3 regions of the Providencia sp. PROV208 genome follow, and region 3 is predicted to be linked to each of the others. Evidence: predicted binding sites of a transcription regulator. Region 3 holds the regulator's gene; each other region holds the start of a gene.
The links. Region 3 encodes PhoB, which activates phosphate uptake and scavenging genes when phosphate is short. Its sites were predicted from a motif close to CTGTCATAAAACTGNCNNAT; they were not measured.
Positions count from the first base shown of each region.

Region 1: the regulator PhoB is predicted to act here: its motif matches at 5,550-5,569, upstream of pstS (phosphate ABC transporter substrate-binding protein PstS).
Region 2: the regulator PhoB is predicted to act here: its motif matches at 6,761-6,780, upstream of ugpB (sn-glycerol-3-phosphate ABC transporter substrate-binding protein UgpB).

Region 1 covers NZ_JAMPNS010000012.1:128,533-139,587, forward strand. The annotation lists gene PR766_RS10820 (ABC transporter substrate-binding protein) at 1-654, opposite strand, end outside; gene phoU (phosphate signaling complex protein PhoU) at 895-1,626, opposite strand; gene pstB (phosphate ABC transporter ATP-binding protein PstB) at 1,640-2,416, opposite strand; gene pstA (phosphate ABC transporter permease PstA) at 2,455-3,336, opposite strand; gene pstC (phosphate ABC transporter permease PstC) at 3,338-4,294, opposite strand; gene pstS (phosphate ABC transporter substrate-binding protein PstS) at 4,407-5,450, opposite strand; gene envZ (two-component system sensor histidine kinase EnvZ) at 5,926-7,257, opposite strand; gene ompR (osmolarity response regulator transcription factor OmpR) at 7,254-7,973, opposite strand; gene greB (transcription elongation factor GreB) at 8,088-8,573, opposite strand; gene PR766_RS10865 (Tex family protein) at 8,737-11,055, shown strand, end outside.
Region 2 covers NZ_JAMPNS010000004.1:290,463-301,517, reverse strand. The annotation lists gene pta (autotransporter Pta) at 1-483, shown strand, start outside; gene PR766_RS04755 (Rpn family recombination-promoting nuclease/putative transposase) at 542-1,501, opposite strand; gene ugpQ (glycerophosphodiester phosphodiesterase) at 1,711-2,454, opposite strand; gene PR766_RS04745 (sn-glycerol-3-phosphate import ATP-binding protein UgpC) at 2,451-3,521, opposite strand; gene ugpE (sn-glycerol-3-phosphate ABC transporter permease UgpE) at 3,524-4,369, opposite strand; gene ugpA (sn-glycerol-3-phosphate ABC transporter permease UgpA) at 4,366-5,253, opposite strand; gene ugpB (sn-glycerol-3-phosphate ABC transporter substrate-binding protein UgpB) at 5,322-6,635, opposite strand; gene PR766_RS04725 (AbgT family transporter) at 7,275-8,846, opposite strand; gene PR766_RS04720 (DUF1992 domain-containing protein) at 9,303-9,671, shown strand; gene PR766_RS04715 (helix-turn-helix transcriptional regulator) at 9,685-10,380, opposite strand; gene PR766_RS04710 (tRNA-binding protein) at 10,451-10,786, opposite strand; gene PR766_RS04705 (DMT family transporter) at 10,947-11,055, opposite strand, start outside.
Region 3 covers NZ_JAMPNS010000003.1:219,627-230,681, reverse strand. The annotation lists gene PR766_RS02880 (AAA family ATPase) at 1-1,654, opposite strand, end outside; gene sbcD (exonuclease subunit SbcD) at 1,657-2,871, opposite strand; gene phoB (phosphate regulon transcriptional regulator PhoB) at 3,187-3,876, shown strand; gene phoR (phosphate regulon sensor histidine kinase PhoR) at 3,900-5,198, shown strand; gene brnQ (branched-chain amino acid transport system II carrier protein) at 5,707-7,035, shown strand; gene ggt (gamma-glutamyltransferase) at 7,111-8,877, opposite strand; gene PR766_RS02850 (peroxiredoxin C) at 9,088-9,690, opposite strand; gene PR766_RS02845 (acyl carrier protein phosphodiesterase) at 9,897-10,508, opposite strand; gene queA (tRNA preQ1(34) S-adenosylmethionine ribosyltransferase-isomerase QueA) at 10,686-11,055, shown strand, end outside.

The DNA.
Region 1 (11,055 bases), on a different contig from region 3:
ATACTCTTTCGTTAAGCTAAACGGTGAAATTTCGAAATCAGCTTTTACTTTTTCTGGCAGATTACCTAATAAACCAACCAGTTTTGCATCATCTTGCGTGATTGCTTGTACGTTACCATTACGCAATGCAGCAAAGGCTTGCGGGGTATCATCGTAAGAAATCACTTTAGTATTCGGGAAGCGTTCACGCAGAGTCACTTCCTGCACAGTACCTTTGTCTGCTCCAATGCGCAGTGGGGCAATATCTTCAGGCGTTTTCAGCACGCCTTTACGAGCGATAAATTTTTGCCCTGTTGCAAAGTCAGGAATGGAGAAATCCACCTGTTTTGCGCGTTCGTCTGTAATTGTGAAGTTGGCACCAATCAGGTCAACTTTGCCGGATGTTAGCAGTGGAATGCGGTTAGCCGGGTTGGTTGGACGCAGTTCCAATTTCACCCCAAGATCATCCGCAATCGCTTGAGCAATATCGATATCATAGCCCGCGAGTTTTTTGGTTTGAGGGTCAATAAAACCGAATGGGGGGTTGCTGTCAAAAACTGAAATGCGGATCACTCCCGCTTGTTTAATATCATCTAATTTATCAGCGCTAGCGACATTCGCTGTCAGCGCCAGACCTGCAACTAAAAGTGCGGAAGTAAGAAAACGAGCTTTCATTGAATACCCCTAACGGTAAATTTGTGTAAATCGACCATCACAAGCTATCAACTATTTCTTAGCACTTGAAATAATATTAAATAATATATTTATATCAATTTGGAATATGCTAAGACATAAAAAAAGGGGTAAAAATCCATCGGAGCGACCCCTAAAATGTTGCAGATTAAGACTCTTATCGAGCAAGAAGAAAATGAAGAAGATGAACACTGAGGTGCGAACACCTCAGTGGTTTAACAATTACTCTTTGTTGCTGTCTTTCGAGCTAGTCAGCATTTTTTCAAGGCTATCCCCACCCACATGGCGGAAATCTTGCCCTTTCACATAATAGAAAATGAACTCACAGATGTTCTGGCAACGGTCACCGATACGTTCAATCGAACGAGCACAGAATAGAGCCGTTAAGACACTTGGAATGGTACGCGGGTCTTCCATCATATAAGTCATTAACTGACGGACAATCCCTTCGTACTCTTGGTCTACTTTTTCATCTTCACGATAGATACGGATAGCTTCTTCCAAGTCCATGCGAGCAAAAGCGTCCAACACATCATGCAGCATTTGTACTGTATGGCGACCTAATGATTCTAGGCTCACTAACAGTGGTTGATGCTGTTGAGAGAATTTTTCCAGTGCGGTTTGGCAGATTTTATCCGCAACGTCACCGATTCTTTCCAGTTCAGCAATCGTTTTTGAGATTGCCATAATCAAACGTAAGTCACTTGCCGTCGGCTGGCGCTTGGCAATGATCTTGACGCACTCTTCATCGATTGCCACTTCCATCATGTTAACCTTATGGTCGTTGGCAATCACTTCTCGCGCTAGGGCTTCATCCTGATTATGCATTGCAGTGATGGCCTTGGTGAGCTGTTCTTCCACCAGCCCTCCCATTGTCATCAATTCAGTATGGATATGTTCCAGTTCAGCATTGAACTGCCCTGATATATGTTTGTTGTGGTTCAGCGTATCCATCGTCGGCTCCATATCAACCGTAGCGGCCAGTAATATAATCTTCAGTTTGTTTCATTTCAGGGGTGGTGAACATCTTGTCAGTGTTATTAAATTCCACCAACTCACCTAAGTACATAAATGCAGTGTAATCAGAACAACGTGCAGCTTGTTGCATGTTATGGGTGACGATCACCACGGTATATTCTGATTTCAATTCGCTAATCAGTTCTTCAATGCGCCCCGTTGAAATTGGGTCCAACGCAGAACATGGCTCATCAAGTAACAGAACCTCTGGGCGAATAGCAATACCACGTGCAATACACAGACGCTGTTGCTGACCACCAGAGAGGCTATAGCCGCTTTGATGGAGTTTATCTTTAGTTTCATTCCATAACGCCGCTTTCGTCAATGCCCACTGCACACGCTCATCCATTTCTACGCGAGACAGTTTTTCGAACAGACGCACACCAAACGCGATATTGTCATAGATAGACATTGGGAATGGTGTTGGCTTTTGGAACACCATTCCGACTTTGGCACGTAATAACGCGATATCTTGTTTATCAGTCAGAATATTTTGACCATCCAGTAAAATTTCGCCTTCTGCGCGTTGCTCACCATATAACTCGTACATTTTGTTGAAAGTACGTAGCAGTGTGGATTTACCGCAACCAGATGGACCGATAAACGCAGTGACTTTGTTCTTTTCAATATCTAAAGAGATATTTTTCAGCGCATGAAACTTTCCATAGTAGAAGTTAAGGTCACGAACTTTAATTTTACTGTTTGTAATGTCGTTTGCATTAATCATGGTTACTTCTCTCTATCAATTCTTTTATTCGTCTGGGATTAGTGTTTTTTCTGTGCAAACACAACACGGGCAATGATATTAAGTAACAGGACACATAAGGTGATCAGAAGAACCCCTGCCCATGCTAATTCCTGCCATTCAGAGAACGGACTCATTGCAAATTTGAAGATAGTCACTGGTAAGTTAGCTATTGGCTCATTCATGTCAGTGCTCCAGAATTGATTGGACAATGAAGTGAACAGCAGTGGTGCGGTTTCCCCCGCAATACGTGCAATAGCCAGCAAAATACCGGTAATAATCCCAGATACAGATGCTTTTAATGTAATGGATAAAATCATTTTCCATTTTGGCGTGCCCAGTGCGTATGCTGCTTCGCGCAGGCTATCTGGCACTAATTTCAACATATTCTCGGTCGTGCGGATAACAATTGGAATTTGCAGTAATGCTAATGCAATGACCCCTGCCCAACCCGAGAAATGCTGCATTTGAGCAACCACGATGGTGTAAACGAACAGCCCGACCACAATAGAAGGAGCTGATAACAGAATGTCGTTAATAAAACGGGTCACCGAGGCTAACCATGATTTACGACCATATTCCGCTAAGTAGATACCCGCTAAAATCCCTAATGGTGTACCGATGACTGTCGCCCATAGGATTAATAATCCACTTCCCACAATGGCGTTAGCCAAACCACCACCTTCCGTATTGGGTGGCGGTGTCATTTCAGTAAACAGATTGAGGGACATGCCATCAATCCCTTTGGTGACTGTGGAGAATAAGATCCACACTAACCAGAACAAACCAAATGCCATGGTTAGCATGGAGACAAATAATGCCATTCTGTTGACTTGACGGCGCCATGCTTGGCGGCGTGCTCGTTCTTTTTGATTAACTACAACAGGTTGAGATATCGACATATTAACGTCCCTCATTCTTAGCAAGACGCATAACCATCAGTTTGGAAATTGCCAGAACGATGAAGGTAATCACAAACAGAATTAAACCAAGTTCCATCAATGCTGCCGTATGTAAACCGCTTTCTGCTTCTGCAAATTCGTTCGCCAGCGCAGAGGTAATACTGTTACCCGGCATAAACAGTGACAAGCTATCAAGTTGGTACGTGTTACCGATGACAAACGTCACCGCCATGGTCTCACCCAGTGCACGACCGAGCCCTAGCATCACCCCACCAATCACCCCATTTCGGGTATAAGGCAAAACGATGTTCCAAATCACCTCCCATGTCGTACAGCCGATTCCGTAGGCTGACTCTTTCATCATCACGGGAGTTTGTTCGAACACATCGCGCATCACGGAAGCGATGTAAGGAATAATCATAATGGCGAGGATAATCCCTGCCGCAAGAATACCAATACCAAAGGCTGGGCCTGAAAACAGTTCGCCGACAATTGGAATGCTCGACATCACGTTGCCCACAGGCTCTTGGAAGTATTCTGCAAATAATGGTGCGAAGACAAATAGCCCCCACATACCATAAACAATACTTGGGATTGCAGCGAGAAGCTCAATCGCAATACCTAACGGGCGTTTTAACCAATTAGGTGCTAACTCTGTTAAAAATAAGGCAATACCGAAGCTAACAGGTACTGCGATAATCAGAGCGATTAATGATGTCACAATGGTGCCGTAAATTGGCACTAATGCACCAAATTGTTCCGCTGGCGCATCCCACTCTTTGTTCCACAAAAACGAAAACCCGAATTTCTGCATACTTGGCCAAGATGCGAAAATCAGGGAAATAATAATACCACCCAACATGAGGAGAGTGATTAGCGCAGCTATTTTGACTAATGCACTAAAAATCACGTCGCCCGACTTACTAGGGGCTTTAAATGCCGTTATTTTTTCGGCCATGCGCTTTGTTCTCATTCCATGCCTACTTTACAGTAGGGCTTACGTTACTACGGTGAATAAGCAGGCGCTATTCCTCAGCACCCGCTTACCATTTTCCAACCCGAGGAAACACTTAGAACAGTGCTTTACCTTGGCTATCTTTCACTTCAGTTTTCCATGCTGCACGTACTGCGGTCACAACTTCTTGAGGTAACACAGCATAGTCCAATGCTTCCGCTTGCTGACCGCCTTTCTCGTAAGCCCAGTTGAAGAAATCAAGAACCGCTTTACCTTTTTCAGCATTCGCTTGTTGCTTGTGAACTAAGATGAATGTGGTTGAGGTAATAGGCCATGCATTAGCACCTTCACGGTTAGTCAGGTCTTGTGCAAATGTTTTAGACCAATCCACTTTTTTCGCTGCTGCGCTGAAGCTGTCACCTGTTGGTGAAACTGGCTGACCATCCGCAGAAACGAGCTTAGTATACGCAAGATTATTTTGTTTTGCGTAAGCATATTCTACATAACCGATAGAGCCTGGCAGACGTTGAACAAAGGCTGCCACGCCATCGTTACCTTTACCACCTACGCTGTTTTTCGGCCAGTTAACCGTTGATCCCGCACCCACTTCATCTTTCCAATTTGCGCTAACTTTTGCTAAGTAGCTAGTGAAGACGAAAGTCGTACCAGAACCATCAGAGCGACGAACTACCGCGATGTTTTGGTCTGGTAATTTTACGTTTGGATTCAGTTTTACGATGGCTGGGTCATTCCATTTTGTAATTTTACCTAAGTAGATATCGCCCAGAGTTTTACCATCAAGAACCAGCTGATTAGATTCGATGCCTTTAACGTTTACCGCTAAAACAACACCACCAATCACGGTTGGGAATTGGAATAAACCGTCTTCTTTGAGTTTGTCATCAGTCAATGGCGCATCTGATGCACCGAAATCAACTGTTTTTGCATTAATTTGTTTCACACCACCAGAAGAACCAATCCCCTGATAGTTAATTTTATTACCTGTTTCTTTCTGATAAGTGTCTGCCCACTTCGCATAAACAGGAGCAGGGAATGTCGCGCCAGCTCCGGTCAGGCTGGTAGCAGCAAAAGAAGACATTGCAGTCAGAGATAAAGTTGCTGCCATTACGCTTGCTAGTGTGGTACGCATCATTTTCATAATCCCTCCGGGGATGTAAGAAATAATCAAGTATTAAATTATTGGGTGTATGTCACGGTAGGGAAAATAGGACAATTGAGTTACGGCAATATGTCAAGTTTATGACAGTTTTATGACATTTGCGGATTTTATCGACAGGAAAAGAATAATAATGAGGGAGTAAAAACAACTAATTTATTATTTTTCAATTAATTAAATAGGATTAGCGAATATGACAGCCTAACGTTTGGAATATGACATTTTGTCATAAATGAAAAAATTTCTTTCTCTTTCTATCTTTCTATCTTTCTATCTTTCTATCTTTCTATCTTTCTATCTTTCTATCTTTCTATCTTTCTATCTACACAGTATATCTCTAAGTATTTCAGCTTGTAGGTAGGCGACAAGCAAAGATATCTCAGGGAGCATACATGAGTATGTGGCTAGGGTTAACGAGAGCAGCCAACAACGCTACAACGCGAAATACGACGAGATATCAGTCTTCGCGTTCTTTTAGGGGGAGAAGAGCCCGTATCGCAAACCCACCACGCTCACTTTTATGAATCTCAATATTTCCTTCGTGAGCATCAATAATTCGACGAATTATTGCGAGACCCAGCCCCGTGCCTTTGTTGCTGCGGGCTTTTTCGCCTTGAACAAATGGTTGGAATAGGCGTTGAATATCTTCTTCTTTGATGCCTGCGCCATCATCTTCCACTTGGAACCAAACGTAATCTTCATTCTTACCACTGCTGACTTTTATCCAGCCATTTCCGTAACGGTAAGCGTTCACTATCATGTTGGTAATCGCGCGCTTGATTGCTAGGTGGTTACCATTAAACATCACAGGACCTGGTACGAAATTGGTTTCAATTTCACCGATCACGTTAGTTTCAGCGACTACCGCCTCATTCAGAATGGCGTTAAGATCGCAGAATTCCATATCCATCTCTTGCCCTGTTTTCAGGTAAGACATGAACTGCCCGATAATGGCGTCACACTCTTCAATATCTTTATTAATAGATTCAGCGAGGTAACTGTCTTCTGGTCCCATCATTTCAGTGGCGAGACGAATTCGTGTAAGCGGTGTGCGAAGATCGTGGCTAACCCCCGCCATTAATACCGTTCGGTCATTTTCGAGTGATTTTATTCCCGCCGCCATATGGTTGAATGAGCGGATCGCCGCACGAACCTCTGTCGCACCTTTTTCTTGCATTGGCGGCATCACATGCCCCTTTCCTACCTCACCGGCATGATATTCCAGCTCCAATAATGGCTTATTTTGGTAGCGAATATAGAGCCAAACCCCTGCAAAGATGGTAAGGAAAACGGTCAGTGTATAACGGAAAACTTGAGAAAACTGATTTTGACCAATTTCGGTCAGTGGAACACGCACCCAGATATCTGGGGCTAGATAGGATGTTAACCATAATATCGGATACTCACGGCCTAGCTCTAAATGTACACTCGCCTTGCCACCTAAGTATTCCGACATATTTTCACTTAGAAAATCATACTCTTTCGCCCAATTTAGTCCTTCTTCCATCGCCGCTGAATGGGCGTAAAAGGTAATTCCAAGCTCATTGTAGATTTTCTTACGTAATGCGGGTGAAACTCGCACTGAGGTTCCATCTTGTAGAACCATTTTCTCTGTCATTAATGTCCGCACTTCATAAGCAAGCACTTTATTGAATTGCTGTAGACTTGGCATCACAACAAAATTCAATACCACCATATAGCTGGTCACAAGGCTTGCGAACAAGAGCGCAACAAATAAAAATAACGAGCGAGAAAATGTACTACGTCGAGAGAACCTCAGTCGCTTCATGCTTTACTTCCATCTGGAACGAATACGTACCCCAAGCCCCAAACAGTTTGAATGTAACGTGGGTGCGCAGGATCTTCTTCAATCATACGACGTAAACGTGAAATTTGAACGTCGATAGAACGCTCCATCGCACTGTATTCACGACCCCGAGCTAAACTCATCAGTTTGTCACGAGATAACGGTTCGCGAGGGTAAGACACTAATACTTTCAGTACCGCGAATTCACCACTGGTTAATGGCATGTTTTCTTCGCCTTGGAACATTTCACGCGTTCCGAGGTTCAGTTTGAATTTACCAAAAGTAATGACGGCATCATCTTGAGATGGCGCACCCGGTAATTCGTTCGCTTGGCGACGCAATACCGCGCGAATACGCGCTAGTAGTTCACGAGGATTAAATGGTTTAGGGATATAGTCATCCGCACCAATTTCTAAGCCCACAATACGGTCAACTTCTTCACCTTTCGCCGTCACCATAATGATTGGGATTGGGTTGTTTTGACTACGTAAACGACGACAAATTGATAAGCCATCTTCCCCAGGAAGCATTAAGTCCAATACGATTAAATGAATCGATTCCCGAGTGAGGAGCCTGTCCATTTGTTCAGCATTTGCTGCACTTCTTACCTGAAAACCCTGCTCGGTGAGGTAACGTTCAAGCAGAGCACGTAAACGCATATCATCATCGACGACGAGAACTTTATAACTTTCCTGCATTTATAGCCCCCAAAGTGTGGAATTTTAGAATTATTCTGCTGATGAACGTAACAAAAATAATATTCATACTACTAATTTACCATTAACATTCAGTTTAATGAATCATTTTACTCTTTAACTGATTATTGGTTTATAGCTAATTTCTAGAATAAAATAGGTAACTTTTCCGCCTGGAGTCGTGACCACCACTTCATCCTCAACCTGCTTGCCAATTAACGCACGGGCAACGGGAGAATCGATGGAAATCCACTGCTTAGCAGGGTCAAATTCATCAGCACCCACAATACGGAAAATTCTGATATTTTTGTTATCATCTTCAAGCTTAACCCAAGCGCCAAAAAAAACACGCCCCTCTTGGCGAGGGTCAGGTTCAACAATTCTAAGCTGATCCAATCTTTTGGATAAAAAACGAATACGCCGGTCTATTTCCCGTAGACGTTTTTTACCATAAATATATTCTGCATTTTCGGAGCGATCGCCTTGCGCCGCAGCTTCAGAGACGGATTGAGTTACAAGAGGGCGCTCTTCTTTCCAAAGATATTTCAATTCTTTGTCTAAGGCATCCCACCCTTCACGGGTAATTAACAGGCTCTTATTCATCACATTAAAGGTATATAAATCGGATAATTATAATATTTTATAAAATATAATCTGCGACTTGCCTACCACTAGACAAAAATTCTGTCTGGCAATTCTGTCTACCAGCAAGTATAACTGTGCAGTCTATTTTTCACTGTTCTTTGAGTAGGTATTTAAACACGACATGAATGAAACTCTAAGCCAAATTATTGCGGCCGAACTGCAAGCCCAACCAAAACAGGTGTTTTCAGCCATTACATTATTGGATGAAGGTAATACTGTCCCATTTATCGCCCGCTACCGTAAAGAGGTCACGGGGGGATTGGATGATACTCAGCTACGTCAGCTAGAGAGCCGTTTAGGGTATTTGAGAGAGTTAAACGACCGTAAGCAAACCATTCTAAAATCTATTGATGAACAAGGTAAACTTACCCCAGAACTCGCTTCTGCCATCAATACCACGCTGAATAAAACCGAACTCGAAGATCTCTACCTTCCTTACAAGCCAAAACGCCGCACTCGTGGACAAATCGCAATCGAAGCTGGCTTAGAACCACTAGCTGATACGCTATGGCACGATCCAAGCCAGTCACCTGACGAACTTGCCCAGAACTATGTGGATGCTGAGAAAGGCGTGGCTGACACCAAAGCTGCTCTCGATGGCGCTCGTTATATTTTAATGGAGCGTTTCGCCGAAGATGCCATCCTATTAGCGAAAGTTAGGGATTATATTTGGAAGAATGCCCACATCGTTTCTGTTGTGGCTGATGGGAAACAAACCGAAGGTGTGAAGTTTAGTGACTATTTTGATCACCATGAGCCTGTTGCTCACGTCCCTTCACACCGCGCATTAGCGATGTTCCGAGGACGCAATGAAGGTGTCTTACAGCTGTCTCTTAACTGTGATCCCCAGTTTGAAGAGCCGCCAAAAGAGAGCTACTGCGAAGAAATTATTACTCGTCACCTTGATGTGCGTTTAAACAATGCACCCGCTGACCAATGGCGTAAAGCCGTCATCAGCTGGACTTGGCGAGTCAAAGTGCTTCTGCACTTAGAAACCGAAATCATGAGTACTCTGCGTGAGAAAGCAGAAGAAGAAGCAATTAACGTATTTGCTCGTAACCTCAGTGACTTACTGATGGCAGCTCCCGCAGGTATGCGCGCCACTATGGGTCTCGATCCAGGTTTACGTACTGGCGTCAAAGTTGCCGTGGTTGATGCAACAGGTAAAGTCATGGCAACTGACACCATTTACCCGCATACAGGTCAAGCTGCCAAAGCCGCCACTATCGTTGCAGCATTGTGCCAGAAATACCAAGTCGAACTCGTGGCAATTGGTAATGGCACCGCCTCACGAGAAACTGAGCGTTTCTTCGCTGAGGTGCAAAAACAATACCCAGAAGTCACTGCGCAAAAAGTTATTGTCAGTGAAGCTGGCGCATCCGTTTATTCTGCTTCTGAGCTAGCAGCATTAGAGTTTCCTGACTTAGACGTATCCTTACGAGGCGCGGTTTCTATCGCTCGTCGCTTGCAAGACCCATTGGCTGAACTCGTGAAAATCGATCCGAAATCTATCGGTGTGGGTCAGTATCAACATGACGTGAGCCAAACACAGTTAGCACGTAAATTAGATGCCGTGGTTGAAGATTGTGTAAACTCTGTCGGCGTAGACCTTAATACGGCATCCGTCGCGCTCCTCACTCGCGTGGCTGGCTTGAGTAAAATGATTGCCCAAAATGTCGTCGATTGGCGTGATGCGAATGGTCAATTCAATGACAGAAAACAGTTACTCAAAGTCGCTCGTTTAGGTCCTAAAGCCTTTGAACAGTGTGCAGGGTTCTTGCGTATCACCAATGGTGATAACCCTCTGGATGCATCAACTGTTCACCCTGAAGCCTACCCAATTGTCGAAAAAATCCTTGAAGTCGTTCGCCAACCATTGAAAGAGATCATGGGCAATTCCCAAGTATTAAATAGCCTAAGCCCTCGAGAATTTACGACTGAGCAATTTGGGGTTCCTACCGTTACTGACATTATTAAAGAACTCGAAAAACCAGGTCGCGATCCGCGCCCTGAGTTTAAAACAGCGACCTTTGCTGAAGGCGTTGAAACCATGAATGACCTAACACCGGGTATGATCCTAGAAGGCGCAGTGACTAATGTCACTAACTTCGGTGCATTCGTCGATATTGGTGTTCATCAGGATGGGCTAGTCCATATTTCATCCCTATCCAACAGCTATGTTGAAGATCCTCACAAGGTGGTTAAAACAGGGGATATAGTGAAAGTGAAAGTGCTGGATGTGGATATTGCACGTAAGCGCATTGCGCTCACTATGCGCTTAGATGAGCAAGCTGGTGACGGTAATAGCGCGCCTCGTAGCGCTGCACCTGCACAGGATAGAAATACCCGTAAAGCGCCAGCACCAAGAGGCAATGCTCGCGGCAACAGCTCAAACGCGGGTAACAGTGCGATGGGTGATGCACTGGCTGCGGCTTTTGGT
Region 2 (11,055 bases), on a different contig from region 3:
AGCTATGATGCGAAAATTACTCAACTCTTCGTGGAAGGTGCGTATACCCAATTGAATAATGATCAATATTCGATTGAACCCTATGCTGGATTTAACTGGTTACATGTCACCAGTGACAATCTGCATGAACAAGTGGGTAATATGCAATTCACCACTAAAACTGACAACCAAGATATCCAAGTTGGTACTGTCGGTTTACGTGGTGGCTACCCATTCGCCGCGGGTAACGTTAATTTAGCCCTGAAAGGCGATGTTTCAGCCAGCCACTTATTTGGTGATAATCGCCCTGAAGCCATGCTGTTCTTATCAGATACTGGCGAAGCCAAAATCCGTGGCGGTAAGCTGGATAATCTGTTTGGAATTGGCTTAGGTATTGATGCTCAACTTAACAAATCGACGACTCTCGGCGTATCTTACCAAGGTCAATACAACAGTGATGTCAAATCAAGTGGTGTGAATGCGACATTAAAAATTAACTTCTAATACAATAGATTGAAAAAGGGCAGAGTTCACTGTTACGTTAACTCTGCCCTGTATTATTTTAGCGCATAGCTTGTATTTCAGAATGTGGTAACCCTGTAATTTTACTGATAATGTCAATACTTAAGCCAAGGTCCAAACTGGTAATAACTTGAGTGTAAGTTCGCTGTCTAGCTATCGCTTGCTCCTCTTGCCGAGCTTCTTCTCTTCCTTCTGCTTTTCCTTCTTCTCTACCTTTTATTAAGCCTTTTTCTAACCCTTCATTTCTTAAACGGTCAGCAATCGTCATGACAGTCTCCTGATACCCTTCGGTTTGTTCAATTAATGTTTTGACTATCTGAGTGTATGTCGGGGTATCCATCACACTAAACAGATAGTTAATGATTAAAATCACATCATCACGGTGGTTTTCATTCTCACTAATCACCTGAGCTAAACGCTCGGATAGCACTATCAGGTCATCCCTCAATGTAGAATGTTTAAGCACGAGCTCCATTGCAGCAACTTTTCGGTGATTCACAATTTCATCGTCACTCGCTACCGTCACGTCCACCAGCGGCAATGGATTGCAATAAAGGTCATAGGCTAAATCTGCCCACGGAAAACAATCAGTCCATACCTGTGAATAGGGATAAGGCGACTGTTTCCCATGATAAAACAAGATAGGTACCACCAGTGGTAATGCGTTATTTCCTTGCTGCAAATGTTGGTTCATTGCACAGAATGCATAGTGCATAAGCCGCCATCCCATCAGCTTATCGGGGGTAGATTGATGTTCAACTAATAGGTAGAAATACCCTTTTCCCTTGAGAGTTTGAACAGAATAAAGCATATCTGAAAAACGAGACCGCAAGGTTTTATCGATGAATGAAGCACTCGCTAGCTTCAGTGTATCCAAATTACAAAGTGGTTTAATGCGGTTCGGAAGATAGATTTCAAAGAAATCTCGCGCATTATCGACTTTGCTCATAAAACCTTTAAAAGCCGAATCATGGGGTCTAGCAATGAGCTGCATTGTCATATCTACTGCCATCCTTATCCGTGTGATGACGAGATACTAACCAATATTTTCAAGAAAAAGGAAAAAAGTTAATCCTAATTACCGATAATCACTTGACAAACTAACTCATTGTTTTTAATTGAATAAATTACTTATTTACACAATGGAAAAGCTCCCCCAATAAGCAATAGGCTTATTGGGGGAGCTTTAAAAACAAAGGGATTGCTGTTCTACTTTACAGGGAAGTTTGGATCGATTAGATCAATACGATCGGTACAAATTGCATCCACCCCCCAGTCTAATAATAATTTAGCGCGATCAGGGTCATTCACGGTATACACCAAAATAAATAAGCCAGCACGTTTCAAAAGATCAACTCGCGCTTTATCCAGTAAAATGTGATCCAAATGAATAGACACACAATCTAAGCGCCCCGTGAGTTCTCTCCAATCTTCACGCCACTCTTCGAGTAGTAAACCGCGTGGCAATTCGGGGGCAGCGGCCTGAGCCGCTTCAAGGGATTCAATTGAAAATGAAGAGAGTAATGGCGCTGTTTGCCCCTGCCACCATTGACGAGCAGCGAGAGCCACCACAGTTCCTGTTTCGGTTTCTAAGCCCGTTGTGGGTTTAATTTCGATGTTTGCCATCATGTTATGTTGCTGGCAACGCTCCGCGACTTGTGACAGCAATGGCAAGGGTTCATGAGCAAACTCTTGGCTATACCAGCTTCCCGCATCTATTTTGATTAGCTGACTCCAATCGAAATCCCCCGCAATACCATGCCCATTACTGGTGCGCTCAAGGGTATCATCATGAAGCAGAAAAATTTGACCATCGCGGGATAATTTAGCGTCAAACTCAATCATCGTATGACCATATTTTGCTCCGACATCGATGGCGGCAAGGGTATTCTCAGGGGCTAATTTTCCACCACCACGATGAGCAACAATTTTAGGATAAGGCCAAAGATTCATAAACGGTGTCCATATTGAGTATCAAAAAAATGCTGATGGGCTTCAGGAAGATGAAGCCATAGTGTTGTACCTACTTGGGGTCGATGTTCGTGACCAAGACGTACAATCACTTTTTGTCCAGCCCACTGACCATGCACAAGATTATCGGCACCTAACATTTCGAGTGTGTCGACTTCAAGGGGAATCCCCCCTGATGATTCAGAGCCTAATTGCAAATGTTCCGGTCGGATACCTAACGTTAGCGCATGCCCTACCCACTGTAAATATGTTCTCTCTAGAGGTAATTGCATTCCACCGTTTAATTCAAAACATGCGCCATCAGTACTTATTTTTCCTTCCAACAAATTCATCGCGGGGGAACCAATAAAGCTTGCCACAAAACGGCTAGCAGGACGTTCATACACCTCGACTGGTGAACCAATTTGCTCTGCGATGCCTTTATTCATCACCATCACTCGCTGAGCCAATGTCATCGCTTCCACCTGATCATGCGTGACATACAAACTGGTAGTTTTTAAACGTCGATGTAGTTGCTGTAGCTCAAGGCGCATTTGCACGCGTAATTTTGCATCGAGGTTAGAAAGCGGTTCATCAAACAAAAATACCGCAGGATCGCGGACAATCGCACGCCCCATAGCCACCCGTTGACGTTGACCGCCAGAGAGCTCTCTAGGCTGGCGCTTTAATAAACCATCAAGTTCTAAAATACGGGCTGCATCCTGTACTTTTTGACGAATGATTTCTTTCCCAAGCCCGCGAATTTTTAATCCCCACGCCATATTTTCTTCAACACTCATATGAGGATAAAGCGCATAATTCTGGAAAACCATCGCAATACCACGCTCTTTTGGCTCCAATTCCGTCACGCGTTTTCGGTCAATCCAAATGTCCCCACTGGTCACTTGCTCTAGCCCTGCCACCATGCGTAATAACGTGGATTTTCCACACCCTGAAGGTCCCACCATAACAATAAATTCGCCATCGGCGACATCTACCGTAAGCGGCTTAATGACTTGATTTTTTCCGTCCCAACTTTTGGTGACGGCTTGAAGCTTTAATTCTGCCATGGTTATTTCTCACTATCGACTAAGCCACGTACAAAAGCACGCTGCATCGCTAATACAACAAGAATAGGAGGAATGAGTGTCAGCAACATTGCTGCCATCACTTGGTTCCATTGTGTTGTCCCTTCTCCAGAAGCAATCATGCCTTTGATCCCAGCCACTGCTGTTCCTAAACTCGGGTCTGCGACGATCAAAATCGGCCACAAATACTGATTCCAACCGTAGATAAACGTGATCACAAATAGTGCGGATAAGTTTGTTTTAGACAATGGCAATACAATGTCGCGGAAAAAACGCATTGGGGAGGCACCATCAATACGTGCGGCTTCAATTAACTCATCCGGCAACGTCATAAAAAATTGACGAAACAAAAAAGTGGCAGTGGCTGATGCCATCAACGGTAAGGTTAACCCAGAGTAACTATCCACCATGTTTAAGCTGGAAATGACCTCTACAGTAGGAAAAATACGGACTTCTACAGGCAACATTAACGTAATGAAAATCATCCAAAAAAATAGACTACGGCATGGGAAACGGAACCAAACAATCGCAAACGCTGATAGCATCGAAATCGTGATTTTTCCTATCGCAATTACCAGCGCCATAATGGCGCTATTCACCAGCATTAACCAAAATGGTGCACTGTTTGCTGCGACGCCGTTATTCCAGATATAGGTCAGGTTTTCCCATAAATGGGTACCAGGGATCAGCGTTATCGGAGTATCAAAAACCGCTTTATCGTCCAGCGTCGCGGCAACAAACGCCACATACAGTGGAAATAAAATCACCAAAATTCCAAGTATCAGCATTGAGTGACTAAATAGGCTCAACCCTCGATTTTTTTCAATCATTGGTAACGCACCTTACGTTCGATAAAACGAAATTGAACTACCGTTAAGATGACCACCAATCCCATCAAAATGACTGACTGTGCTGCGGATGAAGAGAGATCGAGTCCCGAAAAACCTTCACGATAAATTTTATAAATGAGTGTTGTGGTTGCTTGTACGGGTCCCCCTCCCGTTGCCGCGTCAATCACCGGAAAGGTATCAAAAAAGGCATACACCAAATTCACGACCAGTAAAAAGAAGCTGACAGGGGTAATCAGTGGTAAAGATATTTTAAAGAAGCGTCGAATAGGACCCGCACCATCGATTGCAGCGGCTTCCATCAGAGATTTAGGAATCGACTGCAACGCAGCAAAGAAAAACAAAAAGTTATAACTAATTTGTTTCCAAACTGACGCTAGAACCACTAAAAACATGGCTTGCCCACTGTTTTGTGCATGGTTCCAATCATACCCAATCGCCTCCAAACCATAGGTGATTAATCCTCTTCCTGGGCTAAAGAGAAACATCCATAACACCGCCGCCACAGCGGGAGCTACTGCGTAAGGCAACAGCATCAATGTTTGGTAAAAACGACTCCCTCTCACCACATAGTCAACTAACGCAGCAAAAAAAAGTGAAACCACTAACCCACACCCCGCGACCCACGTGCTAAAAATCATCGTGGTATAAAAAGAGTCGACATAATAGCTATCGCTAAAGAGTTGAGTGAAATTTTCCAATCCCACAAATTCACTGGATAATCCAAAAGGATCAATACTTTGTAGGGAGTACCATAGGGCTTGCCCTGCGGGCAAAATAAAGAAAATGACCGTAATGATTAATTGCGGCAATACAAGGACATAAGGCAACCAGCAGGAGCGAAATACGGGACGAGATGATGACATAAGCAACCCAATAAATCAGATGTGATGCAGCGCCCCTCTGCATGCCATCAGAGGGGCGAAAGGACTCATTACTGAGTGGATTTTTCAAAGCGGCGTAATAATTGGTTACCCCGTTCAACAGAAGCATCTAATGCTTGCTGTGGGTTTTTCTTACCGGACCATACTGATTCCAACTCTTCATCCACAATGGTACGAATCTGTGGCATGTTCCCTAAGCGTAATCCTTTGGTATAAGGGAGAGGCGCCTTATTGAGCATTTGACGCGTGGCAATATCTGCACCGGGATTTTTGTCATAAAAACCCGACTTTTGGGTTAATTCATACGCCGCCTTGGTAATCGGTAAATACCCCGTATTCTGGTGCCATTTTGCGGCATTCTCAGGCTCAGCAAGGAACTTCATAAATTCAGCAACGCCTTTATAAGTTGCGGGATCTTTGCCCCCCATCACCCATAAACTCGCACCGCCAATAATGGCATTTTGTGGCGCAGTTGGAATTTGCGCGTCGTATGGCATCATACCAACACCAAAATCAAACTTGGCGTGTTTACGGATATTGGCTAGAGAACCGGAAGACCCCGTAATAATGGCACAATCCCCGTTATAGAATTTTTCGGTTGGCTCATCTTTACGTCCTAAATAACTAAACGTCCCTTTCTTATTCATGTCTTGTAGCAGTTCAATGTGCCTTACGTGATCTTGTGTATTAAATGCCAAAACTGCATCCGTACCATCAAACCCATTATTTTTCGTTGCAACAGGTAACCCATTCCATGCACTAAAGTTTTCGATTTGAATCCATCCCTGCCAGCCACTCGCATAGCCACACTTCATTCCCGACTCACGTAATTTTTCAGTGTATTGAGCAAGGTCTTGCCATGTTTTTGGTGGCTCATCTGGATTCAAACCTGCTTTTTTGAAAGCCTCTTTGTTGTAATAGAGAACCGGTGTAGAACTATTGAAAGGTTGAGATAACAGGTGACCTGTTTTTGCGTCGCTGTAGTAACCGGAGACGGTAGGAACAAACTGGGATTCATCGAAATCAATGCCAGCCTCTTTAAAGACTTCATAGACTGGCTTAATGGCTTTAGATGACATCATCGTTGCCGTGCCCACTTCATAAACTTGCAAAATAGCAGGGGCATTACCGGAACGAAATGCGGCTATTCCCGCAGCAAGACTTTGTTCATAATTCCCTTTATAGGTAGGAACCACTTTGTAATCAGGATGCGTTTCATTAAAGCGAGTGACAAGGTCATTCACTTCTTCACCAAGCTGCCCCTCCATTGAATGCCAAAATGGAATTGTGGTGGCTGCTATTCCCTGACAACTAAACGCAAAACCAAGCATCAGTGCTAGAGCCGACTGTTTTATCGATGCCATGTCAATTTCTCTCTTTTATGATGACTAAAATTTATTCGCTGAGATTTACACTGAAATGTGCGAATTCACGCAGCTTATGTTCGAGAGAGAATTTATCACCGAGAAATGACAGAAATATCGCCAATACATGACAGACAGATGACAGCCATATCTCTTGCAAATGACGCTTACATGACAATCGACGTGTTTTATTTTCTCGCTATATTACAAATAAACACGCGATGTAATTTAAAGCATTTTTTTGATTATTGAAAAATGACCAAATAACAAAAAATAGGAAACATGAATAATAAAGTAAAAAAAAATGCAAGGAATAATTTTGCGGAAATTGTCATTCTATACATATTAATCACCCTTATTTTTATTTAAAATAATACATAAATAAAAACAAACTTGAGAACAAGTCTATTCTTGACGTAATCATGCAAATAAATTTAATTTCTCATTTAACTTTAGGGTAACAATGAAATAACAACAAATATTTAATACAATAAAATCAATAAACCAATAATAACCTACCAAACAAGCCATCTAATGATGGTCATTTTATAACTACTTATAAATACATATATCAATAGAAGTAAAAAAGGGTAAATAGAAAGCTATTTACCCTTGCAATCTAATAGTTTAATAATGAAACTAACTGCCCGGCGTGAAATAAATTGGTGAACCTGGTCCTACTGGCAGCTCCAAAATAAATACCCAGACAATAAAGAACAGTGACCATCCAATAAAGAAAATAATGGAGTATGGCAACATCATTGAAACTAAGGTACCAATTCCAGCATCTTTCTTATATTTGACAACGATTGCCATAATCAATCCAAAATAACTCATCATTGGCGTAATAATGTTTGTCACAGAATCACCAATACGATATGCAGCTTGGATAGTTTCAGGGGAATAGCCTGCCAACATTAACATCGGAACAAATATCGGCGCAGTCACCGCCCATTGAGCAGAAGCTGATCCAATCATCAAGTTAATAAAGGCGCATATCAGAATAAAGCCAACAAATAATATTCCACCGTGTAGGTCAATGCTATTTAAGAAATTAGCGCCTTTGACCGCAATAACTTGCCCAATATTTGTCCATCCAAAGAATGCAACGAACTGTGCTGCAAAGAAAATGATGACTAAATAGAGACCCAAGGTGCTCATTGCGCTTGCCATCGCATCAACCACATCTTTATCACTGCGCATGGTTTTTGCAATATAGCCGTAAACAATCCCTGGAACCGCAAAGAAAATAAAGATAAATACCACAATCGCTTTTAAGAAAGGTGAATTACTCACTAACCCAGTTTCTTGATTACGTAAAATTCCACTTTCCGGCACCACCATTAAGGCTAATACTGCCGCTAATCCCCAGAAAGTCACCGATGCCCAGAACAACGCTTTTTTCTCAAGCGGCGTCACTTCAGCTGAAGCTCTGAGCTTATCTTCATCTTCATCAACACCACCGCCCTGATAGGGACCTAACTGTGGCTCAACAATTTTTTCGGTGATGAAGTAACCCAAAATAGTAATCAAGAACGTACTGGCGAACATAAAATACCAGTTCGCTTCTGCACCGACGATATACGTCGGGTCTATAATTCGTGCGGCTTGCTGTGTGATCCCAGACAATAACGGATCAACTGTTCCTAACAATAAGTTTGCGGAATACCCACCGGATACGCCAGCGAATGCCGCTGCCAACCCTGCAAGTGGATGGCGACCTAATGAATGGAAAATAATTGCGGCAAGAGGAATCAGCACCACATATCCCAACTCTGCGGCAGTATTCGACATGATTCCAGCAAACACAATTGCAACAGTCGTTAATTTGCGAGGCGCTTTAATCACAATTAGACGCATTGCAGCGGATAATAGACCTGCACGTTCCGCAATCCCCACACCTAACAATGCCACTAATACCGTACCTAATGGAGCAAATCCGGTAAAGTTGGTCACGACATTGGAGAGAATTTTACGAATACCCTCAGCATCTAATAAACTCACAATGTGAATGATTCCGTCTTCAGCGCGACCTTTCGCGCCTTCAGGACGAGGATCAGGAACACTAATACCAAAATACTGACCGACTGCTGAAGAGACTAATAAAATCCCAATTAAGATAATGAATAGAATGACAGGGTGTGGCAAGGCATTACCCAACCACTCAACCGTACGTAAAAAACGGCTACCCTCTTGTTTTTTTTGCTCCATATTTTCTCCTTATAAACAAGAGAAATGGACATTACACAATATTTTTTGCTTCACCTAATCACAAATACACAATTTCAAACCAACAAATTTGATACAATTTGAATACATAAACTAATAATTACTAGATGGATAATAAAATAACAGCATTAATTTTGTTAAATTTTATTTATGTAATAATCAAATTTTATAAAAATTAAATATCAGTAAATATAAAAAATGTGGTCAAGTTAACATTTTAATAATATTAAGGTGCCATTTTTTATTATTTAACACTATCAAAGTATCAAATTTAGTCGGTTTTATTTCATTTAATTTGTCTAATGCACATTTTTACAATACCTCAAAATCTGTGTCATTCACCCCCTACAAAAAAACCATTAGCCAGATTAATGTGCGTTTCTCATTCATACTAATCAACGTTATAATTCATGCTTATTGACAACAGAGCGAACAAGCATGTCTGTAATTGATCTTTGGGCCGAGCGCCATATTCAAGACGCCTTAAACAAGGGAGAATTATCCAATCTCAATGGTGAGGGTAAGCCTTTGCAGCTTGATGATGATAGCCTCGTTCCTGAGGAATTAAGGGCGGGATATCGTATTCTCAAAAATTCAGGATATCTACCTGCTGAATTACAGCAGAAAAAAGAAGCGCTCAATTTATGCCATATGTTACAGCAACTCTCTGCCGATGACCCTAATTATGTGGCTATCAACAAACAGCTGGCATTACTTGAGTTAAAACTCAAACAAGCCAATATCAACACCGATTTTTTATACGGAGAGTACTCCGCGACAATTTCGCAGCACTTAGAGTCTAAATGACATAATTTAGACATCATATCAGGGATTTTAGGCGATATTCCAACGGTGTTTTACCGTAAAATTTACGGAATGCGTGGCTAAACGCTGAATGGGAATCGTACCCGACAAGAGTGGCTACGTGCTCAATGGTTTGATTAGTTAATAATAAACTTCCAGCAGCTTCCATCCGTTTTTGTAATAGAAATTGCATGACTGTGCCCCCAGTCTCTGCTTTCATTTTACGCTGTAATGTACTGACAGACATATAAAATGCAGAGGCAATATCCTCGCAGCTTATGGGTAAATGCAGACGTAATTCAATCCAGTGAGTCAATTCATCAATCCAACGATTTTCAGGCGTTAACTGGGCTAATAATAGACGTGCGACGGCAAAGTTCTGTTCAGGTGCTTGAGGAAAATGCTGTAACCAATTCAATAACCCTATCGCAGCAGGCGTGAGCGCGAAGTGGGTCATTCGCTCACTTAATGCCCACTGTGCTGTTGCTGGCATTTCCAATACATAGTTTTGATTACCTTTTTGCCCACTAAAGGCATGACTCACACTCGGAGGGATCACCACCCCCTGACCCGCATTCAATAGCCAGTGTTGGCGATGCATATTGATTTCCATCACGCCAGATACGGCAAATACCACCTGCCATTGCCCATCATGTTGATGAGAAATAACCTCTTGAGAATATTGGCGATAATGCAGTTCAGGTAATAACAAGGTGAGCTCCTACTGGGTGGCATACAGTAGGAGTATAACGGTTTTAATCAAGAAAATGCAGCCTTACGGCTTAAGCAAGACGAGAACCATTCGGCACGGGTAAATTAAATTCCGCTAATACAATAGCCCCTGTTTCATCTGGTGCTCCCGTAATTAACACTTCAGATTTTATGCCAGCAATACGTTTAACTTCAAAATTACACACACATAAAACCTGTTTTCCAATTAAACTTTCGGGAGTGTAATGCACCGTAATTTGTGCACTTGAGCGTTTAATTCCTAATTCTCCTAAATCCACATCCATGACATAAGCGGGCTTCTTCGCTTTACTGTTCACTTCCGCACGAATAATGGTGCCAATACGCATTTCAACTTTCGTAAAGTCATCCCACTCAATAATTTGCATATCTCATTCCTAAATTAAACGATAGTCATACGTTAAATTAGCATAGGATAGACAATGGCTCTTAGCGTTAAACATTCATTTTATGTTGTGAAACCGTCATTGATTATCACCTGAAAAAACAGGCAATAATCAATGGGTATACGAGAGATAAAACCGAAGATTACATCGTTGAGAAGGTGTTCATAATAATACCGCCAGAGATAATTAATCCCATCGCGAAGACAGCAGGCACATCGGGTTTCTGCTTATATAAAATCATCGAAACTAAC
Region 3 (11,055 bases):
GGATAGATTCTGCGAGCTGGTTTTGTTGCTGAATGTGTAGCTGTACTTGCTGGTGTTTTTCCTCATGTTGCGAGAGTAAAAGTGGCAGTATTTGAGCATGCTGTAACTGTGCTTGCAGTTGAATAATGAGAGCGTTAATTGCACTTATATCGTGTTTTTCTTTGTATTCTTGAAATTGTTTTTCAAACTGATTAAAGCGGGAGTGAAACGCTTCAAGACTGAGCTGAGCTTTTTGATGTTCTTTCAGTTTTTGCAATTGAGCTTGTTGCAATGTTTGCCATTCTAGCTTGATTGCGTGCTGTTTTTGCTGATTTTTAGTGAGTTGTTCAGTCAGTTCATAAACAAATTGACCTTGCTGCTGCCAGCGCCCTAATTGGGTAATTATTTGGGCGTCATTTGCGTGTTCTTGGAGAAATAATTGCGTTTTATTCAGCCCACTCTTAGCATGATCAATTTGCTGCTGAGCGTTCTCTACACTTGCTTTTTTCTGTAAATACTCACTGTTTAGCTGACTTAATTGCTCTGAGAGTTGCAATTTTTGTTGATTGAGCTGGGAAAGTCGATTGTCTAATGGGCGCACTTCGTTATCGATCATGACCGTCGTTTTCTGTACCCATTCATTGTATTGATTTTGTTCAAGCTGCGCTTGGGCATGTTGGGTCACTAAAGGTAAACGTTGCTTTTGAGCCTCTTCTAAGTGTTGGGTTATGCGTTGCTGTTTTTGAGTCTGTTCATCAAGTTGAGTTTGCAAGCTTTGCACTGCCAGCCAATCCGGGCGTAAGGCTTCCGCAGGAGAGCTTTGAGCGAGCTTGTGTAATTGGGGCTCTGCCGCTTGATAGCGTTGTTGAGCTTGCTGTTGCGCTAGCTGTAATCGCTGGGTATTTTGTGCGAGCTGTTGATACTGTTGGTGCCAAGTCACGGCTTGTTGATGGCGAAGTTTACTTTGACCCAGCTGCTGTTCTTGGGCTGAATATTGTTGCTGCTTTTCAACAAGCTCTTGATATTCGATTTCCGTAAGCAGATTGATGCTACTGGCTTGTGCTCGAAGGAGATCGAGATCAGTTTTGGCTTGTTTATGCTGATTAAAGATATAGACCGAAATTTGACTATAAATTTCGGTGCCAGTGATCTCTTCCAATAAGTCAGCGCGTTCTTTTTCTGTGGCATTGAGAAAAGCGGCAAAATCACCTTGGGAAAGTAAAATAGATTTGGTGAAACGTCCAAAATCCAATCCCGTGATTTGCACAATTTTTTCACGAATTTCACTGACTTTTTCTGCGATAATTTGCCCATCAGCGACGGTTGCTAGCTCTGCTTTAGGATCTTGGAGGTTGCCATCGGCTTTATTATTTGCGCGGCGTTGGCTCCAGAATGCACGATAAGCGATACCTTTAACTTCAAATTCTACTTCCGCTAAGCATTCGCCCGTATGGCGAGTCATCAGTTCATTTTTACTTTTTGATATTTGCCCTAAACGTGGGGTTTGATGGTATAGCGCGAGGCAGATAGCATCTAATAAGGTGGTTTTTCCTGCTCCCGTAGCACCAGTGATGGCAAATAACCCATTGCTGGCAAACGGTTCTTCAGTGAAATCAATTTTCCATTCACCTTTAAGGGAATTAATATTTTTGAGACGTAAGCTTAAAATTTTCACGCTTATTCCCCTTGTTCAGTGCGTAAGGTGGCGTAGGATTGCTTGAACAGTTGTAATAAACGCTGCTCTAACGCTTTGTCTTCTAATGATTCTTCAGCAAGCCTTCGAGAGAAGACTTCTTCAGCCGTTAATTCACTCAATGTTTCATTGGGCTGTGTAAGGTTTTGGCCTGTTTGGGCTCGACGAGCACGGCGTAGGCGAACCACTTCGACACAGCGATCTTGGGTGAGCGCTTCAATTCGTTGCTGGATATCGCCAAGATAATCTTGGGATGCGACTTCAATATCTAACCAAGTTGGGCGGTTTTCAGTGGTGGTGGGTAACGTCATAAGCTGTTGTTGCAGCTCTTTTAACGTGCCCTTAAGACTATACAGTGGTTGAGAAACAAGGATAGGCAGCAATGTAACATTGGAAAATTGATGACCCTTAAATTCCACTAAACACACACTTTTTTGTTGTTGTGATTCGTCAAAGCTGAGTGCAATGGGGGAGCCGCTATAACGAATATATTCTTTCCCACCAATTAATTGCGGGCGGTGGATATGCCCGAGTGCAATATAATCTGCTGGAGGAAAGGCTCCGGACGGAAATGCATCCAATGTACCGATATAAATTTCGCGGACGGAATCGGTGAGTTCTGCACCGATCACAGTGAGATGTCCTGTCGCGATGATAGGAATATCTAAGCCAAGAGCTTCGCGCTGCTTAACGGCTTTTTGGTAACAGGTTTGATAGTAATCACGGATGGCATTTTGCAATGAAAGTTGTTTTTCTTCACTACTTTGCCCTGCCATACTGATTTGAACATCCCTTGGGCGTAAAAACGGGATGGCGCAAACTAGCCCAGTCGGATTTCCTTGTTTATCTTTTAGCGTAATGACATGAGATTCACTGCTTGAGGTGATGACATGGGTGTTTAAATAACGTAATAGCGCACTGGATTCGTTTAGAACAGAAACCGAATCATGGTTGCCGCTTAAAATGACTAATTGGCAGTTAGTTCGTTGTAAATCAACAATAAATTGATTGTATAGTTCACGGGCATAGCTAGGTGGTGCCCCAGTATCAAAGACATCACCTGCCACTATCAGTGCATCCACTTGGTGCAGTTTGATTTGTTCAATTAACCAGAGTAAAAAGTGCTGATGCTCAGATGCTCGATTTTTGGTGAAAAAATATTGACCTAAATGCCAGTCTGAGGTGTGGATGATGCGCATGAGCTACCTATTCCTATGATTATGACGCTTTTACTATACTAATATTCAAACCCTATAGTTTGCTGTATCACAGTATACCGCATCGGTGCCATATGAAGGGAAGCGCATGAAAAATAGTTGAGAAGCGCTTCGCAATGAAAGTAGGAAGAAAGTAGGAAGCTTGGCTGATATGGCTTTTATGTTTCACTTACATGACAGTAAACTGTTAATCTAATGATGGATCGTAGCCTTACGTTGAGATATTCATAATTCTGTCACAAAACTGACGCATAATGCGGTCACATTAAAAATCTCTTCTTATTTACAGGAACAATCATGGCAAGACGCATTCTAGTTGTTGAAGATGAAGCGCCCATCCGAGAAATGGTTTGTTTTGTATTGGAACAGAATGGTTTTCAGCCTACAGAAGCTGATGATTATGATTCTGCGATAGCACAATTGGTTGATCCATTACCTGATTTAGTGTTGCTGGATTGGATGATCCCCGGAGGTTCAGGCATCCAAGTGATCAAACATATGAAACGAGATAGTGCTACGCGTGATGTCCCCGTAATGATGCTAACCGCGAGAGGGGAAGAAGAAGATCGTGTGAAAGGGTTAGAAGTTGGCGCGGACGATTATTTAATTAAGCCGTTCTCACCAAAAGAATTGATAGCCCGTGTTAAAGCAATTTTGCGGCGCATCTCGCCAATGTCGACAGAAGATATTATTGAAATGAATGGGTTAGTGCTTGATCCGACTTCCCATCGTGTTACGAGTAATGAGATTCCCATCGATATGGGACCTACCGAATATAAGCTACTTCACTTTTTTATGACCCATCCAGAGCGAGTCTATAGCCGCGAGCAGTTACTTAATTATGTTTGGGGTGCAAACGTGTATGTCGAAGATAGGACGGTAGATGTGCATATTCGTCGTTTAAGAAAAGCGTTAGAGCTAGATGAGCATGATAAAATGGTGCAAACGGTTCGTGGTACTGGCTACCGCTTCTCTGTGCGTTATTGAGAAACCATTAGGGAGAAACAGGGGTGCTTGAACGCTTATCCTTAAAACAGCTGATCTGGGGGCTGTTTTTATTTATTTTACCCGCACTAATATTATCTATTTTTATTGGCCACCTGCCGTGGCTATTGGTTATTTCATTACTAGCTGCGTTAATTTGGCATGGATATAACCTGCTAAAACTTTCAGACTGGTTGTGGCTAGATAGAAGTATGTTGCCACCAGATGGTAAAGGGGGCTGGGAGCCAATATTTTACGGTATTTATCAAATGCAGCAGCGTAACCGTAAGCGCCGCCGCGAATTAGGGCAACTTATTAAACGGTTTCGCAGTGGAGCTGAGTCTCTACCCGATGCGGTCGTTATGATGACCACGGAAGGCAATATTTTTTGGTGTAACCGCCACGCTCAACAGCTTCTTGGCTTTCGCTGGCCAGAGGATAACGGGCAGCATATTTTTAATTTATTACGTTATCCTGATTTTAGCCGTTATTTCACGGTGAAGAGTTATGATCAAGCGCTGACGATTGAATTGAACAGCGGTGAAATTGTGGAGTTTCGCATTTTGCCATACACCAGTGACCAGTTATTGATGGTGGCTCGAGATGTGACTGAAAAGCGCAGATTGGAAAAAGCACGCAGAGACTTTTTTGCCAACGTTAGCCATGAATTACGTACACCACTGACCGTCATTCAAGGTTATCTCGAGGTGATGGATGACCAAGAAGGAACATCACCGATGAATAAAAAAGCCTTATCGGTGATGCAAGAGCAGACCCATCGGATGGATAATTTAGTGAAGCAATTGCTGCAACTATCACGAATTGAGGTTGCCCCTCAAATTAATCTTGATGAACAGATTAATATGCCGGTCATTCTTAAAATGATTGAACAAGAAGCCATTGGCTTAAGCCAAGGGCGACATGAGTTTGAATTCGTGATTGATGAAAAACTGCGAGTGCATGGTAATGAAGAACAGTTACGCAGTGCGGTTGCTAACTTGGTTTATAATGCGATAAACCATACACCGGAAGGGACGAAAATTAAGGTGAAATGGCAGAAAACCAATAACGGCGCACAATTTAGCGTGAGTGACAATGGTCCTGGAATTCCTGCTGAGCACATTCCTCGCTTAACGGAACGTTTTTATCGTGTGGATAAGGCGCGCTCTCGACAAGGTGGTGGGGGAACGGGCCTAGGTTTAGCGATTGTTAAGCATGCTGTTCAGCATCATAGCAGCCAATTATCGGTCACCAGTCAGATTGGTAAGGGCAGTGAATTTTCCTTTACGTTACCGCCTGTTTTTATTGTGTCAGATAAAAAATAGGTGTGCCAAATAATCGCTAAAAATGAAACCTTGCTAATAAAATCATTGCATTAGCAAGGTTTTTTGTTTTGCTATTTCTTCCTTTTTGACGTTATTTTTAATCGCCGCGCTATATTTTCATTGTTATCCCTCAATTTTCTTCATCTTATCCTGCCAAAATACATTATGAGTGGTTAAATAATGTTTTGTTGCTGTTTTTTTAGCCTGAATATATACGGGATATTGCAAATTTACTGACAGTAATCACTGGTTCTTAAATTTAGTTTGGTACTTTATTCTTGTTTTCAGGTTTGCTCTTGCCTTTTTTCCCTATAAAAGTTTTACTTGTCGCCAGTTATTGGCGATTTTTACTGTTTTTTGATGTTTAGTATTACAAAGCTAACCAAGGCATGCATTTTATATTGTTAAAGTCATGTTAATCAGAACTCTATTTCGTCATATATGTTCCAATAGGTTATCTATGAGATAGCCTGTTTTTAATTCATAATTTACTAAAAATTAACATAATATGGCTCATCGTTTATCATCCAGAGATATCCTCGCCTTAGGTTTTATGACCTTTGCGCTATTTGTTGGTGCTGGAAATATCATTTTCCCGCCAATGGTCGGTTTACAAGCAGGTGAGCAGGTTTGGACTGCTGCACTTGGTTTCTTAGTCACTGGCGTCGGTCTTCCTGTTCTTACTGTTGTTGCACTAGCAAAAGTGGGGGGCGGTATTGAAGCGCTCAGCACGCCGATTGGTAAAACTGCTGGTTTATTATTAGCTGTCGTTGCTTACTTATCAGTAGGACCTCTTTTCGCGACACCAAGAACAGCAACCGTTTCGTATAAAGTGGGTATTGCGCCATTGCTTGGTGGTGAATCGGAAATCTCCCTATTGGTTTATAGTGCAATCTATTTTGTACTGGTCATCGGAATTTCGTTATATCCAGGTAAGTTACTTGATAGCGTGGGGCATATTCTGGCGCCAGTAAAAATGTTGGCACTGGCTATATTGGGTATTGCGGCGGTGATGTGGCCCGCAGGGCAGCCAATTGTGGCAACGCCAGAATATCAAAATATGGCATTCTCTAATGGTTTCATCAATGGTTACTTAACGATGGATACATTAGGTGCGATGGTGTTTGGTATCGTCATTGTGAATGCAGCACGCTCACGAGGTATCGAAAACTCCTCATTATTAACTCGTTATACTATGTGGGCGGGCTTAATTGCAGGGGTTTTATTAACGCTGGTTTATTTATCGCTGTTTAAACTGGGCGAGAATAGCGGTTCATTAATTCCAAATCCTGCCGATGGTGCTGATATTCTGCATGAATATGTTCAGTACACTTTTGGGAACTACGGTAGCTTCTTCTTAGCGGTGCTGATTTTTGTTGCCTGTATGGTAACTGCTGTTGGTTTAACGTGTGCATGTGCTGAGTTTTTCAGCCGTTATGTCGCAATTTCTTACCGTAAGTTAGTGCTAATTTTGGGTCTGTTCTCCATGGTGATTTCAAACCTTGGGCTCAGTAAGCTGATCGCATTTTCACTGCCTGTTTTAGTATCAATCTATCCGCCTTGTATTGTTTTGATTTTGATGAGCTTTACATTGAAATGGTGGCGTAATCCAACCATCGTAATTGCACCGACGATGTTAACAAGTTTTGTGGTTGGCTTGATTGGCGCAGTGAAAGCATCGGATAGTTTGAAGACCTACATTCCAGATTGGATGACGTCTATCCCATTATACCAACAAGATTTAGCTTGGGTGTTACCATCCGTCGCTGTGCTGGTTGTTGCTATTGTGTGTGATAGATTCATTTCACCATCTAACGAACGTCATAAACACGCGTAGTATTTTGTAAATACGCAATAAAAATGCCAGTGGAGGATAATCCCACTGGCATTTTTCGTTATCATGATGACTGAATTAATTCACACCCACAGCACTACCCGCAGGGCGGCGGACATCGTTAGAGCCATAGATAAAGCCTTCGCGAACTTTACCGGAAACGGCAGAATCGTTACCTGAGGATTTTGCACTGACGCCTGCACCATCAGGAATACCAATCATAATCAGCTCCGCAGCGCCCCATGGCGTCTGTTCAACCATCTTATATCCCATTTTATCTAGTAGAGCTAACGTATCTTTAGACACGCCACGCTGTTCATAGTAAACCTCGTCTGGGAGCCATTGATGGTGAATTCGAGGGGCATTTACCGCTTCTTGTGGAGGCATACCATGGTCAATAATATTTAACGCGGTTTGTAAGGTAATCGAAATAATACGAGAGCCACCCGGTGAGCCGAGAACTAAGAACACTTTGCCATCTTTGGTGACAATTGTTGGGCTCATGGATGATAGTGGGCGCTTACCGGGGGCAATGGAGTTTCTTTCTCCTTGTACTAATCCATACAGATTTTTTTCGCCGACTTTGGTGGTGAAATCATCCATTTCATCATTCAAGAAGAAGCCTGTACCCGGTGGGATAACGACGGAGCCAAATCGACCATTAATCGTGTAAGTGGTTGAAACAGCATTGCCTTTATCATCTACCACCGAATAATGGGTGGTTTCTGGTTTTTCATGCGGTCCCATACCAGGCTGGACTTCGGTAGACGGCGTCGCTTTGTTCGGAACAATTTCTTTTCGCAGATCTGCCGCATACTGTTTACTGAGTAATTTGCCTGTCGGGTTATCGACAAATGCAGGATCACCTAGGAATGTATTGCGATCCATGTAAGCATGGCGCATCGCTTCGGTCAGTGTATGAATATATTCTGCTGAGTTGAAGCCCATTTCTTTTAGGTCATAACCTTCTAAGATATTGAGGGTTTCACAGATAGTCACACCGCCGGAGCTTGGTGGTGGGGCAGAGATAAATTTGTAGCCGCGATATGTACAGCTAACGGGCGTTGTGTCTGCGATGGTGTAATCTGCAAAGTCTTGAGCCGTCAGGATCCCACCGTTTTTCTTCGATGCTGCCTCTACAATTTTAGGTATATCCCCTTCATAGAAGGCGACAGGACCGTTATTAGCGATTTTTTCTAAGGTGTTAGCTAAGTCGGTTTGAACGAGCAAGTCTCCAGGTTGGTAAGTACTTCCATCTGGTTTTAAGAAGATACGAGCGACTTCAGGATCTTGTTTAAAGCGTTCAGTTGTGGTGTCGAGTACATCCGTATCTCCACGGGTGAGTACAAAACCTTCTCTTGCGAGTTTAATTGCAGGCGCCATGACTTGTTGGCGGCTCATCGTGCCATATTTTTCAAGGGCATAATCTAAACCTTTGACTGTGCCTGGAACGCCTGAGGCGAGGTAGCCGTATAAGCTGGCATCTTTGATAAGCTTGCCATCTTTATCTAAATACATGTCGGCACTGGCGGCTTTTGGTGCGGTTTCTCGAAAGTTAATGAAGATATCTTTGCCATCAGCAAGGTGAAGTGTCATAAACCCACCGCCGCCGATATTACCACAGCAAGGGTTAACAACGGCTTGCGCGTAACCGACTGCAACCGCAGCATCCACCGCATTGCCTCCTGCTTTTAAAATATCAGCTCCAATTTGGGATGCGAGGTGTTGAGAGGAGACAACCATACCTTTTGTCGCTTCAACAGCGGGTTCGGAAGCGGCGTAAAGTTGACTTGATGTCAGCAAAGAAATCAGTAGTAAAGAAGGGCGCCATGCATTTTTTATCATTGGTATCTCCCGATTAAATGAAGGAAGTAACGCTTAGATGTAATACAAATAAATAATTTGTTAAATATTTGTATCGTTAAGATATAGCATGAATTATTTAGGGGGCTGAACAGCAAAAGTAGAAAAGTGTTAACGAGGTAGGAAAAATTGCAGATAAGAGATGTAAAAATGCCGGCATTGAGCCGGCATCTGAAAACTTAATTGGTAGAATTACAGACCAGTTGCGTTTTTAGTCAGGTAAGCAGCAACGCCTTTTGGTGATGCGTTCATGCCTTCTTTACCTTTTTCCCACTGAGCTGGGCAAACATCACCGTGCTCTTCGTGGAATTGCAGCGCGTCAACCATACGCAGCATTTCGTCGATGTTACGACCTAATGGCAGGTCGTTAACCACTTGGTGACGAACAATACCGTTTTTGTCAACTAAGAAAGAACCGCGCAGAGCAACGCCCGCTTCTGGGTGCTCGATGCCGTATGCTTTCATGATTTCACGTTTGATATCAGCAACCATCGGATATTTAACTTCACCGATACCGCCGTTATCAACAGGCGTTTTACGCCATGCGTTATGGACGAACTCAGAGTCAAAAGAAACACCAACGATTTCTACGCCGCGTTTTTTGAATTCTTCATAACGATGATCAAATGCAATCAGTTCTGAAGGACAAACGAAAGTGAAGTCCATTGGCCAGAAGAAGATCACAGCTGGACGACCGTTCAGGTGGTTTTTCAGGTTAAAGTTATCAACGATTTCACCATTACCAAGAACAGCTGCAGCAGTAAAGTCAGGGGCTTGACGTGTTACCAGAACCATAATGTACTCCTATGAGTTTTAAGGGTTTCTATCTCCGCAATCATAATGGGGCATGCGGATAAATATAACCTAAGGATAAGGATTTATCCTTGGAGAATAAAGGCATTAAAACCAATTAATATGATAGCTTTTACCTATCAATGGTATCAATTTGGCAAATTAATATCAATAAGATAGTTTTATTCCATTAAAGTGCAAGTTTTAATTTATTCAGATGCACGTAATGTGAACTCTTGGGCAAAAAGCTGTTGTTCCGCCGTCTCAATCATTAGTGGATAAAACTGAAAGAAAATATGTTCAAGCTCTGGATAATTAAGTAAAAAATCATCAAAAGAGCCACTCAAGGCAGCCAGCTTCGGTCGTCGTCTTGCCATGCCATTGAGCGATTTCCCGATATACTCTTTTTCTGCATAGCGAGTCAGCCATTGCTGAGACCACAGGTACTCATTTAACTCCTGAAATTTTTCAGGGGTATGACACAAATCAGGTTCAATGGTTTGCCGAGCAAAACGCACGAAATCAGAGAGTGAAAGGGTAGGAACGAAGCGTGTCCAATGTCGAGAAAGAAAGTGATCCCAGACCAAATCCAATGTGATAGGCGCAACTCGGCGATATTCTTCACGAAATAGGCGACGTGCTTGTTTGACGAGTGGGTGAGTATCGGTCGTTCTATCAACAGCCCTGTGCATACGGATCCCTGCGACAATATCGGCAGAATATTCCCCCGCGGGATTGCCGCGTACGTAGTCCGCCATCATATTTCCCAATAGAGAGCTTTTGGCTAGATGGGCAAGGTGAAGATGAGCAAGGTAGTTCATGTCGGTACTATAAACGAAAAAATGAAAGAAAAAAGAGTGCAGGCACATTCCGTGCGGTTTCAGAAAATATTTGCGCAATATTGCTTATTTTTTATACTAAATGGCGCTTATTTCTTGCGCCAAAGACAGTGCAGCACTAGACTAGTCGCCTTATTTTTTTAGATTGATGTTAATACAATGCGTGTATCCGATTTTACTTTTGAATTACCAGAAGAACTTATTGCCCATTATCCTCAGGCTGAGCGTAGCTCATGTCGCTTACTTGGTCTTGATGGTGCCACGGGACAGCTTACGCATGGTGTGTTTACCGATATTCTTGAAAAATTGGAGCCAGGGGATTTGCTGGTGTTCAATAACACTCGAGTGATCCCTGCTAGATTGTTCGGTCGTAAAGCGAGCGGCGGTAAAATTGAAGTTCTGATTGAGCGTATGCTTGATGAGCACCGTGTTTTGGCTCATGTTAGAGCGTCTAAAGCACCGAAGGAAGGTGCGGCATTATTGCTTGGTGAAGATGAAAGTGTGAACGCAACAATGGTTGCTCGTCATG